DNA from 2 places in the Stenotrophomonas sp. PD6 genome. Region 1 is predicted to be linked to the other one. Evidence: riboswitches for the same ligand, from Rfam matches in the RefSeq annotation. Region 1 holds a riboswitch; the other holds the start of a gene.
The links. Region 1 has a riboswitch for glycine ahead of gcvP (aminomethyl-transferring glycine dehydrogenase). Riboswitches for the same ligand answer to the same signal wherever they lie in the genome.
Positions count from the first base shown of each region.

Region 2: linked by a shared signal. The riboswitch ahead of ACOZHM_RS20535 (trimeric intracellular cation channel family protein) and the one ahead of gcvP (aminomethyl-transferring glycine dehydrogenase) in region 1 are both predicted to bind glycine.

Region 1 is NZ_JBLZQD010000007.1:16,355-25,877, forward strand. It holds gene ACOZHM_RS11650 (phosphoethanolamine transferase) at 1-1,250, shown strand, start outside; gene ACOZHM_RS11655 (hypothetical protein) at 1,325-1,912, shown strand; gene ACOZHM_RS11660 (M2 family metallopeptidase) at 2,045-4,024, shown strand; gene ACOZHM_RS11665 (hypothetical protein) at 4,111-4,497, opposite strand; gene ACOZHM_RS11670 (multidrug effflux MFS transporter) at 4,583-5,806, opposite strand; glycine riboswitch at 6,099-6,200, shown strand; gene gcvP (aminomethyl-transferring glycine dehydrogenase) at 6,246-9,125, shown strand; gene ACOZHM_RS11680 (amino acid permease) at 9,199-9,523, opposite strand, start outside.
Region 2 is NZ_JBLZQD010000031.1:1,297-10,819, forward strand. It holds gene ACOZHM_RS20505 (endonuclease) at 1-657, opposite strand, end outside; gene ACOZHM_RS20510 (co-chaperone GroES) at 1,005-1,292, shown strand; gene groL (chaperonin GroEL) at 1,406-3,055, shown strand; gene ACOZHM_RS20520 (serine hydrolase domain-containing protein) at 3,135-4,298, opposite strand; gene ACOZHM_RS20525 (3-deoxy-7-phosphoheptulonate synthase) at 4,644-5,717, shown strand; gene ACOZHM_RS20530 (hypothetical protein) at 5,869-6,099, shown strand; gene ACOZHM_RS20535 (trimeric intracellular cation channel family protein) at 6,190-6,807, opposite strand; glycine riboswitch at 6,897-6,987, opposite strand; glycine riboswitch at 7,008-7,090, opposite strand; gene ACOZHM_RS20540 (GIY-YIG nuclease family protein) at 7,114-7,410, shown strand; gene ACOZHM_RS20545 (ribonuclease E inhibitor RraB) at 7,530-7,874, shown strand; gene ACOZHM_RS20550 (hypothetical protein) at 7,892-8,221, shown strand; gene ACOZHM_RS20555 (NAD(P)/FAD-dependent oxidoreductase) at 8,272-9,523, opposite strand, start outside.

The sequences.
Region 1 (9,523 bases):
TGCCGATGGTGGTGCTGTGGCGCGTGCAGCTGGTGCGCCGCAGCTGGGGCAAGGCCCTGCTGTGGCGTGCGGGCTTCCTGCTGCTGTCGGCCGGCGTCGCGCTGGGCGGCTCGATGCTGTCGTTCCAGGAAATGTCGGCGTTGATGCGCAACCAGCGCGAAGTGCGTTACCTCGCCACCCCGGGTAACTACCTGCTTGGCCTGCCCAAGGCCCTGCGCGGCGACAACCCCATCCAGCGCGCGCCCAAGCTGCCGATCGGCCTGGATGCCAAGGCCACCCCGCGCGCCGCCGACAGCAAGCCACGCCTGCTGGTGATCGTGATGGGCGAAACCGCGCGCGCGCAGAACTGGGGCTTGAACGGCTACGCGCGGCAGACCACGCCGCAGCTGGCGCAGACCAACGCGATCAACTTCCCCGACATGCATTCCTGCGGCACCAGCACCGAAGTGTCGCTGCCCTGCCTGTTCTCGCCCTATGGCCGCCACGACTACGACGAAAAGAAGATCCGCGCGCACCAGTCGCTGCTGCACGTGCTGGACCACGCCGGCATCGGCACGCTGTGGCGCGACAACCAGTCCGGCTGCAAGGGCGTCTGCGAAGGGCTGCCGATGCAGGCGCTGGACGATGCGAAGCATCCCGAGCTGTGCGCCAACGGCCGCTGCATGGACGAGATCCTGATCGATGACCTCGCCGCACAGGTGCGCGCGCGCCCCGGCGACCGCGTGGTGGTGCTGCACCAGCTCGGCAACCATGGGCCCAGCTATTTCCAGCGCTACCCCGACCGCTTCCGCCACTTCACCCCGACCTGCGACACGCCGGACCTGGGCAACTGCAGCCGCGAACAGATCACCAACGCCTACGACAACGCGCTGCTGTACACCGACCAGCTGCTGGCCCGCACCATCGGCACGCTGCAGGGCATGCAGGACTACGACACCGCCATGATCTACCTCTCCGACCACGGCGAATCGCTGGGCGAGAAGGGCCTGTACCTGCACGGCGTTCCCTACGCGATCGCACCGGCGGAACAGACCCGGGTGCCGATGACCATGTGGTTCTCGCCGGGCTTCGCCGCCAGCCGCGGCCTGGACCTGGCCTGCGTGCGCCGCCGCGCCACGCAGTACACCGACCATGACAACCTGTTCCCGTCGGTATTGGGGCTGATGCAGGTGAAGACGGCGTTGTACGAGCGCGACCGCGACCTGTTCGCCGGCTGCGGTACGCGAGGAGGAACAGGCGCGCAGGGCTGACGCCCTTGTGCACACGCCTCTAACGCGTCGAGCCGCACCCTTTTCCTGCGGGGGTTACATCCGAGGATGCAACCATGAATCTGTTGAAGAACGGGAGTTTCGAATCCGGCGATCTACATCCGTGGCGACTGGTGGAGGGAGGCGATGTCAGCGAGCTTGTCTTCGTGCGCTACAAGGAAGGGTATGCCGTGCGACTCAAGCCCGCGATGCATATCTCGCAGGAGATCGAGGTCGTGGATGGGTTCCGGGACGCCATGGACTTCACGCTGAGGCTGACGGCAAAGGCGGCAATCGAGCCGCTCCGGGAGAGTGACAGTGTGACCGCCGCTCCCCCCGGACGCACGCTGCACGTCACAGGGAACGGCGATCCAGATGAGTGGATCGCTGCACATGGGGCAGACCTGCAGACGACCGATCCCCGGCACACGTTGACCCTTTTCAACACCATGACAACCCTGCAGGGGGCAACGGAAACGTACAGAAGCGTCGTCACGTCTGCCGCTGAGGGTGGAATGATGCGGTTCGAAAGTTCCTTCACACGTGCCTTCCCGGGCCCCTTGCTCTACGCATATTTCACCTTTGGAAGCCCCAGGAATCCCCCGGAGCAGTTCGACCGACGGGACCTGTGGGTGACCGGATTCGAACTGATCGCGACCGGCTGATACGCCCTCTGTTGCACAGCCACGCGCTTCGCTCCCAAGCGAGGGGCGTGGCTGCATTTGCCCCTCCCCCTTGCGGTGTCGCGAGCGCCCCTCTAGCCTTCGCCGGGTCTGTCACCACCCAAGGATGTCCCCGTGAACCACCGCCCGCTCCTGCTGGCCCTGGCTGTCGGTGCTGCCGCACTGACGCTGGCGGCCTGCCAGAAGGAACCGTCCCCGGCCGCTGCACCGGCCGCAGGCACCGCCGCACCGACCGAAACCGCGGACCAGTTCATCGCCCGCGTCAATGCCGAGTACAAGGCCCTGTACCCGGAAATGACCTCGGCCCAGTGGCTGTCCTCGACCTACATCAATGACGATTCCGAGCGGGTGGCGGCCAAGGCCAACGAACGCTGGCTGACCATCCTCAATGGCTGGATCGCCCAGGCCGGCAAGTACGACGGCCAGCCGATGACCGAAGACACCAAGCGCCAGATCCACCTGCTCAAGCTGATGACGGCCATGCCGGCACCGCGCGACCCGGCCAAGCTCAGCGAGCTGACCCGCATCGCCAGCCGCATGGAGGGCGCCTACGGCTCGGGCAAGTACTGCACCGACGACGCCAACCCGGCCAGCTGCCGCCAGCTGGGCGACCTGGAACAGGTGCTCGCGCGCAGCCGCGACTACGACAAGCAGCTCGACGCCTGGCAGGGCTGGCACGGCACCACCAAGCCGATGCGCGCCGATTACCAGCGCTTCGTGGGCCTGGTCAACGAAGGCGCCAAGGAAATGGGCTTCGCCGACGCCGGCCAGATGTGGCGCAGCGGCTACGACATGCCGGCCGAGCAGATCGGCCCGGAAACCGACCGCCTGTGGGAACAGGTCAAGCCGATGTACGAGCAGCTGCACTGCTACGCCCGTACCAAGCTGGATGCCACCTATGGCAAGGACAAGGCCGAGACCGAAGGCGGCCTGATCGCCGCGCACCTGCTGGGCAACATGTGGCAGCAGGACTGGTCCAACCTGTGGGACCAGCTGGAACCCTACCCCGGCGCCGGCAGCCTGGACATCACCGCCGCGCTGGAAAAGCAGTACCAGACCAACCTGAGCGGCGCGCTGGCCAAGGCCGGCGGCAACAACGCCAACGTGGAAGCGCAGTTCAAGGCGCAGCGTGAGGCCGAGCTGCGTACCGCCAAGCAGATGACCGAACGTGCGCAGGACTTCTACGTCTCGCTGGGCATGCCGGCGCTGCCGAAGTCGTACTGGGACAAGACCCAGTTCATCAAGCCGCTCGACCGCGACGTGGTCTGCCACGCCAGCGCGTGGGACATGAACATGGAAGGCGATGTGCGCACCAAGATGTGCATCAAGCCGACCGAAGAGAACTTCACCACCATCTACCACGAGCTCGGCCACATCTATTACGACCTGGCCTACAACCCGCTGCCGCCGTTGTTCCAGGGTGGTGCCAACGATGGTTTCCACGAGGCGATCGGCGACACCATCGTGCTGGCGATGACCCCGCAGTACCTCAACTCGATCGGCCTGGTGGACAAGCCGCAGGAGAGCCGCGAGGCCACCATCAACGCGCAGATGCGCATGGCGCTGAGCGGCGTGTCGTTCCTGCCGTTCGGGCTGATGATCGACCGCTGGCGCTGGGGCGTGTTCGATGGCTCGATCACCCCGGACCAGTACAACAAGGCGTGGTGGGACCTGAAGGCGAAGTACCAGGGCGTGGCACCGGCCTCGGCGCGCGGCGAGGAGTTCTTCGATCCGGGCGCGAAGTACCACGTGCCGGGCAACACCCCGTACACGCGTTACTTCCTGGCGCGCATCCTGCAGTTCCAGTTCTACAAGGGCCTGTGCGATGCGGCCGGCTACAAGGGCCCGCTGCACCAGTGCAGCTTCTACGGCAACAAGGAAGCCGGCCAGAAGTTCTGGGCGATGCTGAGCAAGGGTGCCAGCCAGCCGTGGCAGGCCACGCTGAAGGAAATCACCGGCGGCGACAAGCTCGATGCCGGCCCGATGATCGAGTACTTCACCCCGGTCAACGAATGGCTCAAGCAGCAGAACCAGGGCCAGATGTGCGGCTGGCAGGCGCCGGCGGCAACGGCGGCGGCGCCGAAGGCGCCGTAAACGAAAAAACCGGCCTTCGGGCCGGTTTTTTTTTGGGATTGCGCAGCCACGCATGGCGTGGCTCTACGATGCGCGCGTCGTGCCCGTTACGATTTCGGCTTCAGGGACGCCGCCAGCTCCGCCTTGAACTGCTCGAAATCCTTGCCCTCGGCCTTCGCTTCGGCGTGCGCGGCGTCTTTCAGCGCGTCCGAATACACCAGGCGCACCGGCGTGCCCTGCCGTTCCTGCAACTCGGCGGCCTGCATGATCAGCGCCAGCACGCGCGCGGCGCTGGTGGTCTGGCCTGCGATGCGGCCGTCCATTCCCAGCACCCATTCGCCATCGCGGCGGACCACGCCGGCCAGCAGCGTGCGCTGCTGATCGCGCAGTTCGGCATGCGGCTCCACCGGCGAGGCATGGGCTTTTTCGCGGTTGGCCGCCTCGGCTTCGCGGCGCTTGCGCAGGTCACGGCGCAGTTTGGAGGTGGTCGACATCAGGGGGACTTCCGGACTGCATCAAAGGTCAAAGGATAACGCACCGGGCCCGGCCAGCCATGGCCGGCCCCCGGGTGCACAGGGTTCAGGCCGCGGTTGCCAGCGCCTCGCGGCGGCGCTCGCAGCGCCGCTCCCAGAACCAGAAACTGGCGCCGATGGCGAAGAAACCGGCGTAGCCCAGCGCCAGGTGCAGCGGCTGGGCGCTGAGCAGGGGCGACACCACGCCGGCCACGACGGTGTTGATCATCAACTGGATGAACATCTGCATGGACGACGCCAGCCCGCGCTGGTGCGGATACATGTCCAGCACCGCCAGCGCCAGGATCGGGAAGATCAGCGCCATGCCCACGCCGCCGATGAAGATCGGCAGCACCGCCCACGGCAGCGCGATCTGCCCCACCGCCAGCACGTAGCCAAGATTGACCAGCGCCGATGCCGCACACAACGCGAAGCCGATGCCCACCTGCCGCTGCGCCGTGATCCGCCCGGCCATGCGCCCGGACAGGAACGAGCCCATGGTCATGCCGCCGATGGTGGGAATGAACAGCCAGGCGAAACCGCCCTCGCCCAGCCGCAGGTGCTGCATCACGAACACCGGCGCCGAGGCGATGTACAGGAAAATGCCGGAAAAATTGAATGCACCCGCCGCCGCCAGCCGCAGCAGGCGCGGGTTGGTGCCCATCTGCACGTAGCTGCGCAGCAGCGCGCCGGCCGACAGCGGCGTCCGCGCCTCCACCGGATGGGTCTCGGGCAGCCACTTGCCGGTGGCCAGCAAAAGCACCACCGCGAACACGACCAGGAACCAGAAGATCAGCGGCCAATCGCCGCCGCCGAGCAGGATCCAGCCGCCGATGATCGGCGCGATGGCCGGGGCGATGCCGAAGATCATCGAGACCTGGCTCATCAGCCGCTGCGCATCTGCACCGTGGTACAGGTCGCGGATCACCGCGCGGCCCACGATCACGCCCACGCCGGCGGTCACGCCCTGCAGCGCGCGGAACACCAGCAACGTGGTCAGATCGCGCGACAGCGCGCAGCCGATGGAGGCGGCGATGAACAGCACCAGCCCGCCGAGGATCACCCGGCGGCGCCCGAATGCATCCGACAGCGGGCCATGCGCCAGGCTCATCAAGCCATAGAACAACAGGTAGACGCTGACGGTCTGCTGCACCGCCACCTGGTCCACCTGCATGCGTTCGCCCAGCAGCAGGAAGGCCGGGAAAATGGTGTCGATCGAGAACGGACCGAACATGGCCAGCCCGGCAAGCAGCAGGGCCAGGCGGCGGGTCGAGGGTGAGGCGGGCGTCATCGGGTCTTCCGTCAACAGCCATGCGCGAACGCATGGAAGGCGCCGGCCCGGAACGGGTGGCGCCTGATGAATACGAGGATCCGGCCATGATAGGCCGTCCGCCTGCCTGGCACCATGCCCGAAGGCCCGTGAGCGACCGGTGCTGCCCGCCTGTTCATGTGGCGGACGGCCGCTGGCGGGCGGGCCGCTGGGCTATAATCGCCGGGCTACATGGTGGGAGAAGCGGAGAGTTGTTTTGACCCCCGCTGCCGAAGGCGCAACGCCCGTAATCGCTCAGGCCCGATACCACCCGCATCAAAACTCTGGAGAGACCGGCCACTGCCGGCGCCGAAGGGGCACGAAGCACGCAGATGCGCGCTTTTAAACTCTCAGGCAAAAGGACAGAGGGGCACCCAGGAAGGCCGCAAGGTCTTCTGACCGTGCGTGCCCACTCTCCGAGATGCCAGCCATGTCCCAGAACACCCCTTCCCTGCGCGAGCTTGAACACAGCCACGCGTTCGTCGAACGCCACATCGGCCCCAACGACGCCGAAATCGCGCAGATGCTCGACGTGGTGGGCCACACCTCGCTCGACGCACTGACCGACGCGATCGTGCCGGCCGGGATCAAGTCGCCCGCACCGCTGGCGCTGCCCGAGTCGCTGACCGAAGTGGAAGCGCTGGCAAAGATCCGCGCGATCGCCGACAAGAACCAGGTGTTCCGCACCTTCATCGGCCAGGGCTACTACGGCACCCTGACCCCGAACGTCATCCTGCGCAACGTGCTGGAAAACCCGGCGTGGTACACCGCGTACACGCCCTACCAGGCCGAGATCTCGCAGGGCCGCATGGAAGCGCTGATCAACTTCCAGACCCTGTGCGCCGACCTCACCGGCATGGAGATCGCCAACGCCTCGCTGCTGGACGAAGCCACCGCCGCCGCTGAAGCGATGACCCTGGCCAAGCGTTCGGCCAAGAGCAAGTCCGACACCTTCTTCGTGCACGACGCGGTGCACCCGCAGACGCTGGAACTGCTGCGCACCCGCGCCGAGCCGATGGGCATCGTGCTGCGCGTGGGCACCCCGGCCGAGGCGATGGAAGCCGAGGCCTACGGCGTGCTGCTGCAGTACCCGGACACCTTCGGCCATGTGGGCGACTACAAGGCGCTGGCCGACTCGGTGCATGCGCGCGGCGGCCTGGTGGCCGTGGCCACCGACCTGCTGGCGCTGACCCTGATCGCCGCCCCCGGCGAATGGGGCGCGGACATCGTGGTCGGCAACTCGCAGCGCTTCGGCGTGCCGTTCGGTTTCGGCGGCCCGCACGCCGCGTTCATGGCCTGCCGTGACGCCTACAAGCGTTCCATGCCGGGCCGCCTGATCGGCGTGTCGGTCGACGCACAGGGCAATGCCGCCTACCGCCTGACCCTGCAGACCCGCGAGCAGCATATCCGCCGCGAGAAGGCGACCTCCAACATCTGCACCGCGCAGGTGCTGCTGGCGGTGATGGCCTCGATGTACGCGGTGTACCACGGCCCGGACGGCCTGACCCGCATCGCGCGCCGCACCCATCGCCTGGCCGCCATCCTGGCCGCCGCGCTGCGTGGCGCCGGCGTCAACGTTGGCGAGCACTTCTTCGACACGCTGCACGTCAAGGACATCGACGCCAAGGCGATCCACGCCAAGGCCGCCGCCGCCCGCATCAACCTGCGCGCGATCGACAGCGAAGCGGTGGGCATCAGCCTGGACGAAACCGCCACCCGCGCCGACATCGTCGCGCTGGGCCAGCTGTTCGGCGTGAGCGTTGACGTGGAGGCGCTCGACGCGGCCACCGCCGACGCCCTGCCGGCCGGCCTGGTGCGCACCAGCGCGTTCCTGACCCACCCGGTGTTCAACACCCACCACAGCGAACACGAGCTGCTGCGTTACCTGCGCTCGCTGGCCGACAAGGACCTGGCGATGGATCGCACCATGATCCCGCTGGGCAGCTGCACCATGAAGCTCAACGCCACCGCCGAGATGATCCCGGTGACCTGGCCGGAGTTCGCCAACATCCACCCGCTGGCCCCGGCCGACCAGGCCACCGGCTACAAGGAACTGATCGACGGGCTGGAAGCGATGCTGGTCGAGTGCACCGGCTATGACGCGGTGAGCCTGCAGCCGAATTCCGGCGCGCAGGGCGAGTACGCCGGCCTGCTGGCGATCCGCGCCTACCACCGTTCGCGCGGCGAAGGCCATCGCGACGTCTGCCTGATTCCGGATTCGGCGCACGGCACCAACCCGGCCTCGGCACAGATGTGCGGCATGAAGGTGGTGGTGACCAAGACCGACGCCAACGGCAACGTCGACGTCGAAGACATCCGCGTCAACGCCGAGAAGTACGGCGACCGCCTGGCCGCGCTGATGATCACCTACCCCTCCACGCATGGCGTGTTCGAGGAAGAAGTGGTCGAGATCTGCGAGATCATCCACAAGCACGGCGGCCAGGTGTACACCGACGGTGCCAACATGAACGCCCTGGTCGGCGTGGCCAAGCCCGGCAAGTGGGGCTCGGACGTGTCGCACCTGAACCTGCACAAGACCTTCTGCATTCCGCACGGCGGCGGCGGCCCGGGCGTGGGCCCGTGTGCGGTCAAGTCGCACCTGGCTCCGTTCCTCCCGAAGGTGCTGGGCGGCGAAGGTGACGTGGGCATGGTCAGCGCTGCCAGCTTCGGCAGCGCCTCCATCCTGCCGATCAGCTGGATGTACATCACGCTGATGGGCACCGCCGGCCTGCGCAAGGCCACCCAGGTGGCCCTGCTCAACGCCAACTACATCGCCAAGCGCCTGGCCCCGCACTTCAAGACGCTCTACACCGGCCGCAACGGGCTGGTGGCGCACGAGTGCATCCTGGACGTGCGCCCGCTGGAGAAGACCTCCGGCATCGGCGCGGAAGACGTGGCCAAGCGCCTGATCGACTTCGGCTTCCATGCCCCGACCCTGAGCTTCCCGGTCGCCGGCACGCTGATGGTGGAGCCGACCGAGAGCGAATCCCTGCACGAGCTGGACCGCTTCATCAACGCAATGATCCAGATCCGCGAGGAAATCGCCGCGATCGAAGACGGCCGCCTGGACCGCGAGGACAACCCGCTCAAGCACGCCCCGCACACCGCCACGGCGGTGTCGGCCAGCGAATGGGCGCATGCCTACCCGCGCGAACTGGCGGCCTTCCCGCTGGCCAGCCTGCGCCAGCAGAAGTACTGGCCGCCGGTGGCACGCGTGGACAACGTTTACGGCGACAAGAACGTGATGTGCGCCTGCATCCCGGTGGATGCATACAAGGAAGACGAGGGCGTGGAGGTCTGATCCTCCTGCCCTGCTGAAACAGAAACGGCCCGCGCAAGCGGGCCGTTTTTGTTGGTGCGGCGTGTTGCCGTGACTATTCGGCGACGCGGTTGCGGCGCACGCGGCGGGTGATTTCGCTGGTGATCGCGATGATGGCGGTCAGGGCGGCCATCGACAGGAACTGGATGCGCGTTTCCGCCTCGGACAGCAGCAGGCCGAAGATCAGCGCCAGCACGCCCAGGCCCAGCACCGTCAGGTACGGGTAGCCGGCCATGCGGAACGGCAGGCGGGTGCGGTCGCGGTTGGCGCGGTGGCGCAGGATCAACTGCGACAGCAGCGAGATCGTCCAGACCAGGAGGCAGGTCGAGCCGACGATGTTGAGCAGCACCGGCAGCACCTTGTTGGGGAACATCAGCTCC
Region 2 (9,523 bases), on a different contig from region 1:
ATCGGCGGCGGCCGGGAAGGTCGTGGCGCCCTGTTCGGGGGTGGTGGTGCTCACCGACGGCGGGGTGTTGGGCCCGGTGCTGCCGCCACCGCTGAAGGTCTGGCCGGTGTTGCAGGCGCCGAAGGTCTGCGCGGCCGAGGCGGCCCAGGTGAAGTGCGCGTACTGGCTGCCGCTGCCGGTGAGCTGCAGCGAGGTGCCCGGCGCGGTGCTGTTGGTCTCGCTGACCGGAATGTTCTGGCTGGTCAGCCCGGCGGCCGGGCCGCCCGAGGCGGTGATGGTGCCTTCATAGCTGATGAACTGGACGACCTTGCCGCTGCCATCGACCAGCGCGATGCCGTCGTTGGGACCGTTCTGCACGCCGTTGGTGGGGTAGGTGACCGTGGCGACGCTGGCCTTGCCGCAGCCGGCGGCGGTGCCGGCCGGGACCGCGTTGTTGGCGTAGACCGTGGCGGCCGACGGGGTGCTGCCGTTGTACAGGTACAGGCGGTAGCTGCCGAGGTCCTCGCCCCCGGTGGCGACCACTTCGATGGCCTCGCCCACGTCCCCGGCGGCGGTGCTGTCGTCGTAATGCAGTTCATTGATGAAAACGTCGGCCTGGGCGGGGCTGGCAGCCAATGCCAGCAGGCACCCCAGCGATAGCGGTGTGAGCAACCTCATCTACAGCTCCTTGTGATTGGGTTTTGCCGGCCGAATCTAGCCAATCCAGATGACACATCTATCGAGATGTCGTGATCGGCACTCCGCAATGGGACGTGCGTCAAGAAATTGGCGGATGAATAGCGGGGGTCTTGGCCGCCGGGGGCGATGCGCCGGCTCCGGGGCCCGGACTGGCCCACCGCCGGACAGAAATTTCCCGGCGGCCCCTTGAAAGGGCGGGCGGCAGCACCATCTCTGCCCTGTCCCGCACTGGCGGGTTTTTTCACGAGCGTTGCTGGCAGTCACCCTGGGTGAGTGCTAATATCGCCGGACTTTTTCAGCCCAATCAATAACTTAAGAGGTCCCACATGAGCATCAAGCCGCTTCACGACCGCGTCGTGGTCAAGCCGATCGAAGCCGACGAAATCTCCGCCGGCGGCATCCTCATCCCCGACTCCGCCAAGGAAAAGTCGACCAAGGGTGAAGTTGTGGCCGTGGGCCCGGGCAAGCCGCTGGACAACGGCAGCGTCCGCGCGCCGTCCCTGAAGGTGGGCGACAAGGTCATCTACGGCCAGTACGCCGGCAGCAGCTACAAGAGCGAAGGCGTGGAATACAAGGTCCTGCGCGAAGACGACATCCTGGCCATCGTTGGCTGATTCGCCTCGCGGGGCACTGCCCCGCCGCTGACTCGTAGAGCGGGGCTCTGCCCCGCTGCCCAGATCAATGTCGCCGGGCACTGCCCGGCAATCACATAAAAAGGTAAACGCACATGGCTGCCAAAGATATTCGTTTCGGTGAAGACGCCCGTTCGCGCATGGTGCGCGGCGTCAACGTGCTCGCCAATGCCGTCAAGGCCACCCTGGGCCCGAAGGGCCGCAACGTCGTGCTGCAGAAGAGCTTCGGCGCCCCGACCATCACCAAGGACGGCGTGTCCGTCGCCAAGGAAATCGAACTGGCTGATGCGTTCGAGAACATGGGCGCGCAGATGGTGAAGGAAGTCGCGTCGCGTACCAACGACGACGCCGGCGACGGCACCACCACCGCCACCGTGCTGGCCCAGGCCCTGATCCGCGAAGGCGCCAAGGCCGTTGCGGCCGGCATGAACCCGATGGACCTCAAGCGCGGTATCGACAAGGCCGTCGTGGCCGCCGTCGCCGAGCTGAAGAACATCTCCAAGCCCACCGTCGACGACAAGGCCATTGCCCAGGTCGGCACGATCTCGGCCAACTCGGACGAGTCGATCGGCAACATCATCGCTGAAGCGATGAAGAAGGTCGGCAAGGAAGGCGTCATCACCGTCGAGGAAGGCTCGGGCCTGGAAAACGAGCTGGACGTCGTGGAGGGCATGCAGTTCGATCGCGGCTACCTCTCGCCGTACTTCGTCAACAACCAGCAGTCGCAGACCGCCGACCTGGATGACCCGTACATCCTGCTGTTCGACAAGAAGATCTCCAACGTCCGCGACCTGCTGCCCGTGCTGGAAGGCGTCGCCAAGGCCGGCAAGCCGCTGCTGATCGTCGCTGAAGAAGTCGAAGGCGAAGCGCTGGCCACCCTGGTGGTCAACACCATCCGTGGCATCGTCAAGGTCGTGGCCGTCAAGGCTCCGGGCTTCGGCGATCGTCGCAAGGCGATGCTGCAGGACATGGCCGTGCTGACCGGCGGCACCGTGATTTCCGAGGAAGTCGGCCTGTCGCTGGAGAAGGCCACCATCGCTGACCTGGGTCATGCGAAGAAGGTGCAGGTCTCCAAGGAAAACACCATCATCATCGACGGTGCCGGCAAGCAGGAAGACATCGCTGCGCGCGTGACCAACATCAAGGCGCAGATCGAAGAAACCTCGTCGGACTACGACCGTGAGAAGCTGCAGGAACGCGTGGCCAAGCTGGCCGGCGGTGTTGCCGTGATCAAGGTCGGCGCCTCGACCGAAATCGAAATGAAGGAAAAGAAGGACCGCGTCGACGACGCCCTGCACGCTACCCGTGCAGCCGTTGAAGAAGGCGTGGTCCCGGGCGGCGGCGTCGCCCTGGTGCGTGCCGTCAGCGCGCTGTCCGGCCTGAAGGGCAACAACGAAGACCAGAACCACGGCATCCAGATCGCCCTGCGCGCGATGGAAGCCCCGCTGCGCGAAATCGTTGCCAACGCCGGCGAAGAGCCGTCGGTCATCGTCAACAAGGTCAAGGAAGGCACCGGCAGCTTCGGCTACAACGCCGCCACCGGTGAGTTCGGCGACATGCTGGCCTTCGGCATCCTGGACCCGACCAAGGTGACCCGTTCGGCGCTGCAGAACGCCGCTTCGATCGCTGGCCTGATGATCACCACCGAAGCCATGGTGGCCGATTCGCCGAAGAAGGATGACGGCGCCGGTGCAGCAGGCGGCGGTATGGGCGGTATGGGTGGCATGGGCGGCATGGACTTCTGATGCCACTGCCAGCGTTCGGCTGGCACCCATCGGTCCGATGAAAAACCCCGCCGAAAGGCGGGGTTTTTTTTGTTGTCCCTCACTCCACGAACGTCTTGTTGCCGTATTCCCACGTCCATGGCGCGCCGGTCTCACCCAACACCAGGCGCACCAGCGCGGGGAACGCGGCCTCGGCGCGCACATCGTTGCCCAGGATCACCACGCAGCGCTGCCCGCGTTCGACGCACACCAGCGTGTTGCCTACCGCATCATCGTGGCCGCCCTTGTAGAACGCATGCCCCTGCGGGCCGTCGAACACCACTACGCCCAGCCCTGCGGCGAGGTCGGCACGGCGCTGTTCCGGTGGCAGCTCGTCCTGCAGGGTGGGGAACTGCGAGGCGGTGGTGATCGGCCACTGCGCACGTACCATCTCGCGTCTCGCACCGGGCGAAAGCCCTTCGCCCCGAACCAGCCCGGCAGCGAAACGCGCGATGTCGGTGATCGTGGTGTCCATCGACCCGGCCGCACGCACGCGGCTGCGTTCGTCATGCGGCTCGGTGCTGCCGTCTGCAGTCCAGCCATCGGCCAGGTTGTCCGCGAAGTCCGCACGCCAGGTCATGCTGGTACGGGTCATGCCGAAGCGGTCGAACACGCGCTGCTGCATCTGGCTGCCCACGTCCAGGCCAAGTCCCTTCTCCAGGACGAACTGCAGCAGGATCAAACCCTCGCCGGAATAGGCATAGCGCGTGCCGGGGTCGAAATGCAGGCGCAGTTTTCCCTCCGGTTCCAGGAATGCGAAGTTGGAGAAACCGCTGCGGTGACTGAGCAGCATGCGCGCGGTGAGCTGCCGCCAGCGTGGGTCGTCCTTCAGATCCGGCCACGGTGCGTAGCTTTTCTCGGCAGGGTAGTCGGGCAGCGGACGGTCCAGGTACTCGCCGATGGGGCGGTCCAGGTCCAGCACGCCTTCATCCACCAGCTGCATCACGCTATAGGCAAAGGCAGTCTTGGTCAGCGACGCGGCATACATGACGGTGTCGGGCTGCAGCGGCTCGCCGGCCGCATTGCGGTTCCCCAGAGCATGGACCTGCACGACCTTGCCGCGATCGATGACGGCCAGCGCGAGACCCTGTGCGTGGGTGGCCCGCATCAGGCGCTGCATCTCTGCTTCGACGGCAGATGCGGAAGGCAACACGGCAGGTGAATCAGCAGCGAGCGCTGCCGAGGCAGGCAACAACAGGGAGAGCATCAGGACGAACGGGCGCATGCACGGCACTCCTCCAGGACTCGCCCCGCATCCTACCGGCCGCATGTGCGCTCACCAGCGCCGAAAGTCATGCCGCCCAATGGCGTCCGGTGGTGGGTGAATGCCACCCCGCAGTTGCGAATGAAACAGTTGGCAGCCCCAAACCCCTGTGATATCAATACGCCTCAATGAACGCACGCCACGCCAATTCCTACTTTTGGTATTACTTTCCGAAGCCACCGGCGGAGGAAGGCATGCGCTCACCCTGAAGAAACTTCAGACGCATTCCCGAAAGCCGCCAGCGCACCTGGCGGCTTTTTTGTTGCCGCCGCGCTGGGGACCCCCACCTTCCAGGAGACACCCCCCATGCCCCCCCACACCGACGACCTTCGCATCCGAAAAATCGAGCCGCTCACGCCGCCGGCGCAGCTGCTGACCCTGCTGCCCTGCGACGATGAAGCGTCTGCCACGGTAAGCGCCTCGCGCGCCGCCCTGCACGAGATTCTGCACGGCCGCGACGACCGCCTGGCCGTGGTGATCGGCCCGTGCTCGATCCACGACCCGGTGGCCGCCATCGAATACGCACAGCGGCTCAAGCCGCTGCGTGACGCCTACGCCGACGAGCTGGAAATCGTCATGCGCGTGTACTTCGAGAAGCCGCGCACCACCGTGGGCTGGAAGGGCCTGATCAACGATCCGGACCTGGATGGCAGCTTCCAGATCAACAAGGGCCTGCGCGTTGCGCGCGGCCTGCTGCGCGACATCAACAAGCTTGGACTGCCGGCCGGTGTGGAATTCCTCGACGTGATCTCGCCGCAGTACATCGCCGACCTGGTGGCCTGGGGCGCGATCGGTGCGCGCACCACCGAAAGCCAGGTGCACCGCGAACTGGCCTCCGGGCTATCGTGCCCGGTAGGCTTCAAGAACGGCACCGACGGCAACATCAAGATCGCCGCCGATGCGGTGGGCGCGGCCTCCAACCCGCATCACTTCCTGTCGGTGACCAAGCAGGGCGACACCGCCATTGTGGCCACCGCCGGCAACCCGGACTGCCACGTGATCCTGCGCGGCGGCAAGGTGCCCAACTTCGACGCGGCCAGTGTGGATGCCGCCAGCCAGACCCTGGCCAAGGCGCAGTTGCCGGCGCGGCTGATGATCGATGCCAGCCATGCCAACAGCAGCAAGAATCCCGAGAACCAGCCCAAGGTAATCGCCGATATCAACGCGCAGCTGGCGGCGGGCGAGGACCGCATCGTGGGTGTCATGGTGGAAAGCCATCTGGTGGCCGGCCGCCAGGACCTGGTCGAGGGCGAACCGCTGGTCTACGGCCAGAGCATCACCGACGGCTGCATCGGCTGGGACAGCTCGCTGGCCGTGCTCGAATCGCTGGCCCAGGCAGTACGTGCGCGTCGCGCGCGCCGGCTGAGCGAAGCAGCCTGACCCCAGGCCGCCGTAGAGCGGGGCTCTGCCCCGCTACACGACACCGCACCTACTGAAAATGCCGGTTCTGCCAATAAAATCAATTGGTTGGATTTTCCGCTGTCACGCACACTGTCGGCCTGCCTTGAGTTCTTGACGGAGTGTGTCTGCGATGAACACAAATGAAGAGTGGTTGTCAGATCGTCCCGCGGGCACGACCAGCAACGTCTTGGCGATCCGCGTGCCTGCAAAAAGAGGCGCGCCCGACCGACACGCGGATCAGACCCAGTTCGTGCTGAGCACTGATAACCTGCGGCGCTTCAACGCTGCACTTGGTGCATCCCTCGAAGACAATGCGGCCATCTGTCGCCTGCTGAGCTACAAGGCGCCTTGGGACCGCTGAGCACGGACGAAGCCACACGCCACATGAGAAGGTCACCGGACTAACAGTCCGGTGCTACCGTTCGTGTATCGCGACAAGGCGCATTGATTCTCAATGCACCTCGTCGCGGTACACGAACTTTGGCATCTCCCACTTGAAGTGGATCGCCAGCAGCCGGAACGCGAAGCCGCCGCCCAGGCACCACAGGGTGGCGGCGTTGAGCGAGACACCCAGTTCCAGCAGGCCCAGCCAGGCCGCGCCGGTCAGCAGGGTGATCACTGCATAGAGTTCCTTCTGGAAAATCAGCGGCACTTCGTTGCACAGCACGTCGCGCAGCACGCCGCCGAACGCACCGGTAAGCATGCCGGCGATCAGCACGATCGGCACCGAATGCCCGCCGTCGCGCGCGACCGCGCAGCCGATCAGCGTGAAGGCGATCAGTCCCAGACCATCCAGCACCAGGAAGGTGCGGCGGAAGTGGTGCATCCAGCGCGCGATCCAGGTGGCGATCAGGGCGGCGCAGATGGTGAAGCCCAGGTACTCCGGGTGCTTCACCCAGCCCAGCGGGTAATGGCCGAGCACGATGTCGCGCAGTGAACCGCCGCCCAGGGCGGTGACGCAGGCGATGATCACCACGCCGAACAGGTCCATGCGCCGCCGCCCGGCGGACAGCGCCCCGGTCATGGCTTCGGCGGAAATGGCGATGAGGTAGATCAGTGACAGCAGCATGGGCGGCTCCGGGTACGGCACAGGCGGGGACGGAACGCGCACGGGCCACGCCAGCGCCGTAGCACTGTCGCAGGGTGGGATTCCGTTGCCGCTCCCGCTGTCCTTTTGCCTGAGAGTTCAGTGGCCAGGCCACGTGCCCCTTCGGCGGGTCATTGAAGACCTCTCTCCAGATCGGCGTGTTGGATGCATGGTTGGTGGCGTATCGAGCCACCGGCCTGAGCGATTATGGGAGCCTGCGCCTTCGGCGGGCGCCAGCGCGGCGCCTCTCTCCTGCATCCGGGGCGGATTCTAGCAGCCAGCGCCGCCATGGAGGTGGATAATCCCGGTATGCCCGCTGAACCCGCCCCCTGGTACGTCTACCTGCTGGAATGCCGCAACGGCAGCTACTACGCCGGCATCAGCAACGACGTGGACGCCCGCTTCCAGGCCCACCTGGCCGGCAAGGGCGCGCGCTACACGCGGGCAAACCCGCCGCTGAGGGTGTTGGCCATGCGCGCCTACCCGGATCGCTCAGCGGCGTCGAAGGCCGAATGCGAACTCAAGCGGCAGCCACGCGACCGCAAGCTCGCCTGGCTGCAGGCGATTGCGGAGCCGCCCGGGTGAGCGTGCTCGGCAGTGCACTCACGGCAGCGGTAGCGGTGCTCCTGCTGCCCACCGGAATTGACTGCTGAGCGGTGCGACATGGGAAGATCGCGTTGTCCCCCTGCCGCCACTGGAAACCCATGTCACGCGACCTCACGCAGTACCCCGAAGACGAGAACGGCGACGTGCTGTGGAAGATGCTGCAGGACGGGGATGACCTCTCCATCGCGCGGGAGGTCGATTTCGCGGTGATCTTCCCCGATGAAGAGGCCGCCATCCGTTTCTCGGTGCACCTGCTCCGCAACGAACAGAAGGTGTCGCTCTCTGCCTACGAAGGCAACGACGACTTCCCCTGGCAGGTGCTGGTGCATCCGCTGATGGTGCCGACCCACGACAACGTTGCCGGGTTCGAAGCGTTGCTGGAATCGGAGGCGGCCAAATTCGAGGGCCGCATCGACGGCTGGGGCTGCATGGTGCAGGACTGAGCCCCGGTCGGCATGCCATGACCCTCAACGACAGCGACAAGGCCCGGGCAATGCTGGGCAAGACGGTGCTTGCCGGCATCACTTACCTGGATGCCGACGGCAACGCGCTGGAGCATCGCCAGTTCGCGGGCGAAGTGCTGCGCATCAACGACGACGAGGGCGTGGTGCTGGCCAGCGCGGTGGACGGCGAGGAACTGTTCCTGCCGCCCACGCTGGACCACTACACGCCAGCCGCACCGGGCGATTACACCTTGCGCTCGATAGCGCTGACGATCAGCAACCCGGATTACCTGTGTACCTGGGACGTGCATCTGGCGCGTGGCAATGACGCCGACGTGGGCGAGTGAATGCTGCAGCGTGATCTGAACGACAGCGACGCATGGCGTCGCTCTACGAATCAGCGTTCTTCGTTGCCGCGTACCCGCCGGTCCTCCTGGTCATCGCCAAAGATGATCCGCGCGCTGCGCTGGTAGCTCCAGTACGCCACCGCCCAGTTGAGCAGCACCACGATGCGGTTGCGGAAGCCGATCAGGAAGAACACGTGTGCGGCCAGCCAGAACCACCAGGCCAGCACGCCGGACAGCTGCAACCGCCCAAGGTGGACGATGGCCGCCATGCGGCCAATGGTGGCGAGGTTGCCGAAGTCCTGGTACGTGAACGCGCCCGGTGCCGGTTTGCCGTCCAGCCGCGCGCGCACGGTCGCGGCGACGTGCTTGCCCATCTGCTTGGCGGCCGGCGCCACGCCCGGTACGGGCTTGCCGTTGGCCTGGCTCAGCGCGGCCAGGTCGCCGGCCACGAAGATCTCGGGATGGCCTTCAATCGTCAGGTCGGGCTGCACCGGCACGCGCCCGGCGCGGTCCAGCGGCACCTCCAGCGTGCGCGCGAGCGGTGAGGCGGCCACGCCGGCGGCCCACACCACCGTGCGTGCGTCGATGAACTGTTCGCCCAGCTGGAAGCCGTTGCCGTTGATGTTGCTCACCGGCGTTCCGGTAAGGACTTCCACGCCGAGCTTCTCCAACTGGCGGCGCGCCTTCAGTGACAGCACCTCGGGGAAGCTGGACAACACCCGTGGGCCGGCTTCAACCAAGCGCACCTTGGCCGTGGCCGGGTCGATATGGCGGAACTCGTTGCGCAGCGTGTGGCGGGCGATTTCCGCCAGGGTGCCGGCCAGCTCCACCCCGGTGGGGCCGCCGCCAACCACGGCGAAGCTGAGCCAGGCGGCCTTGCGGACCGGATCGGGTTCAGCCTCGGCGCGCTCGAAGGCCAGCAGCAGTTTGCGGCGCAGCGCGATCGCATCGTCCAGTGTCTTCAGACCGGGCGCATCGGCCGCCCATTCGTCGTGACCGAAATAGGCGTGGGTGGCGCCGGTGCACAGCATCAGGGTGTCATAGCCCAGCTGATTGCCGTCGGCCAGCGTGATCTGGCGGGCATGCTTGTCGATGGCGGTGACTTCGCCCAGCCGCACTTCCACGTTGCGCTGGTGGCCGAGGATGTGCCGCAGCGGCGCGGCGATGTCGGGCGCGGACAGGCCGGCAGTGGCGACCTGATAGAGCAGGGGCTGGAACAGATGGTGGTTGCGACGGTCCACCAGGGTGATACGGACGCGCGCGCTGGCCAGTGCGCGGGTGGCCCATAGGCCGGCAAAACCG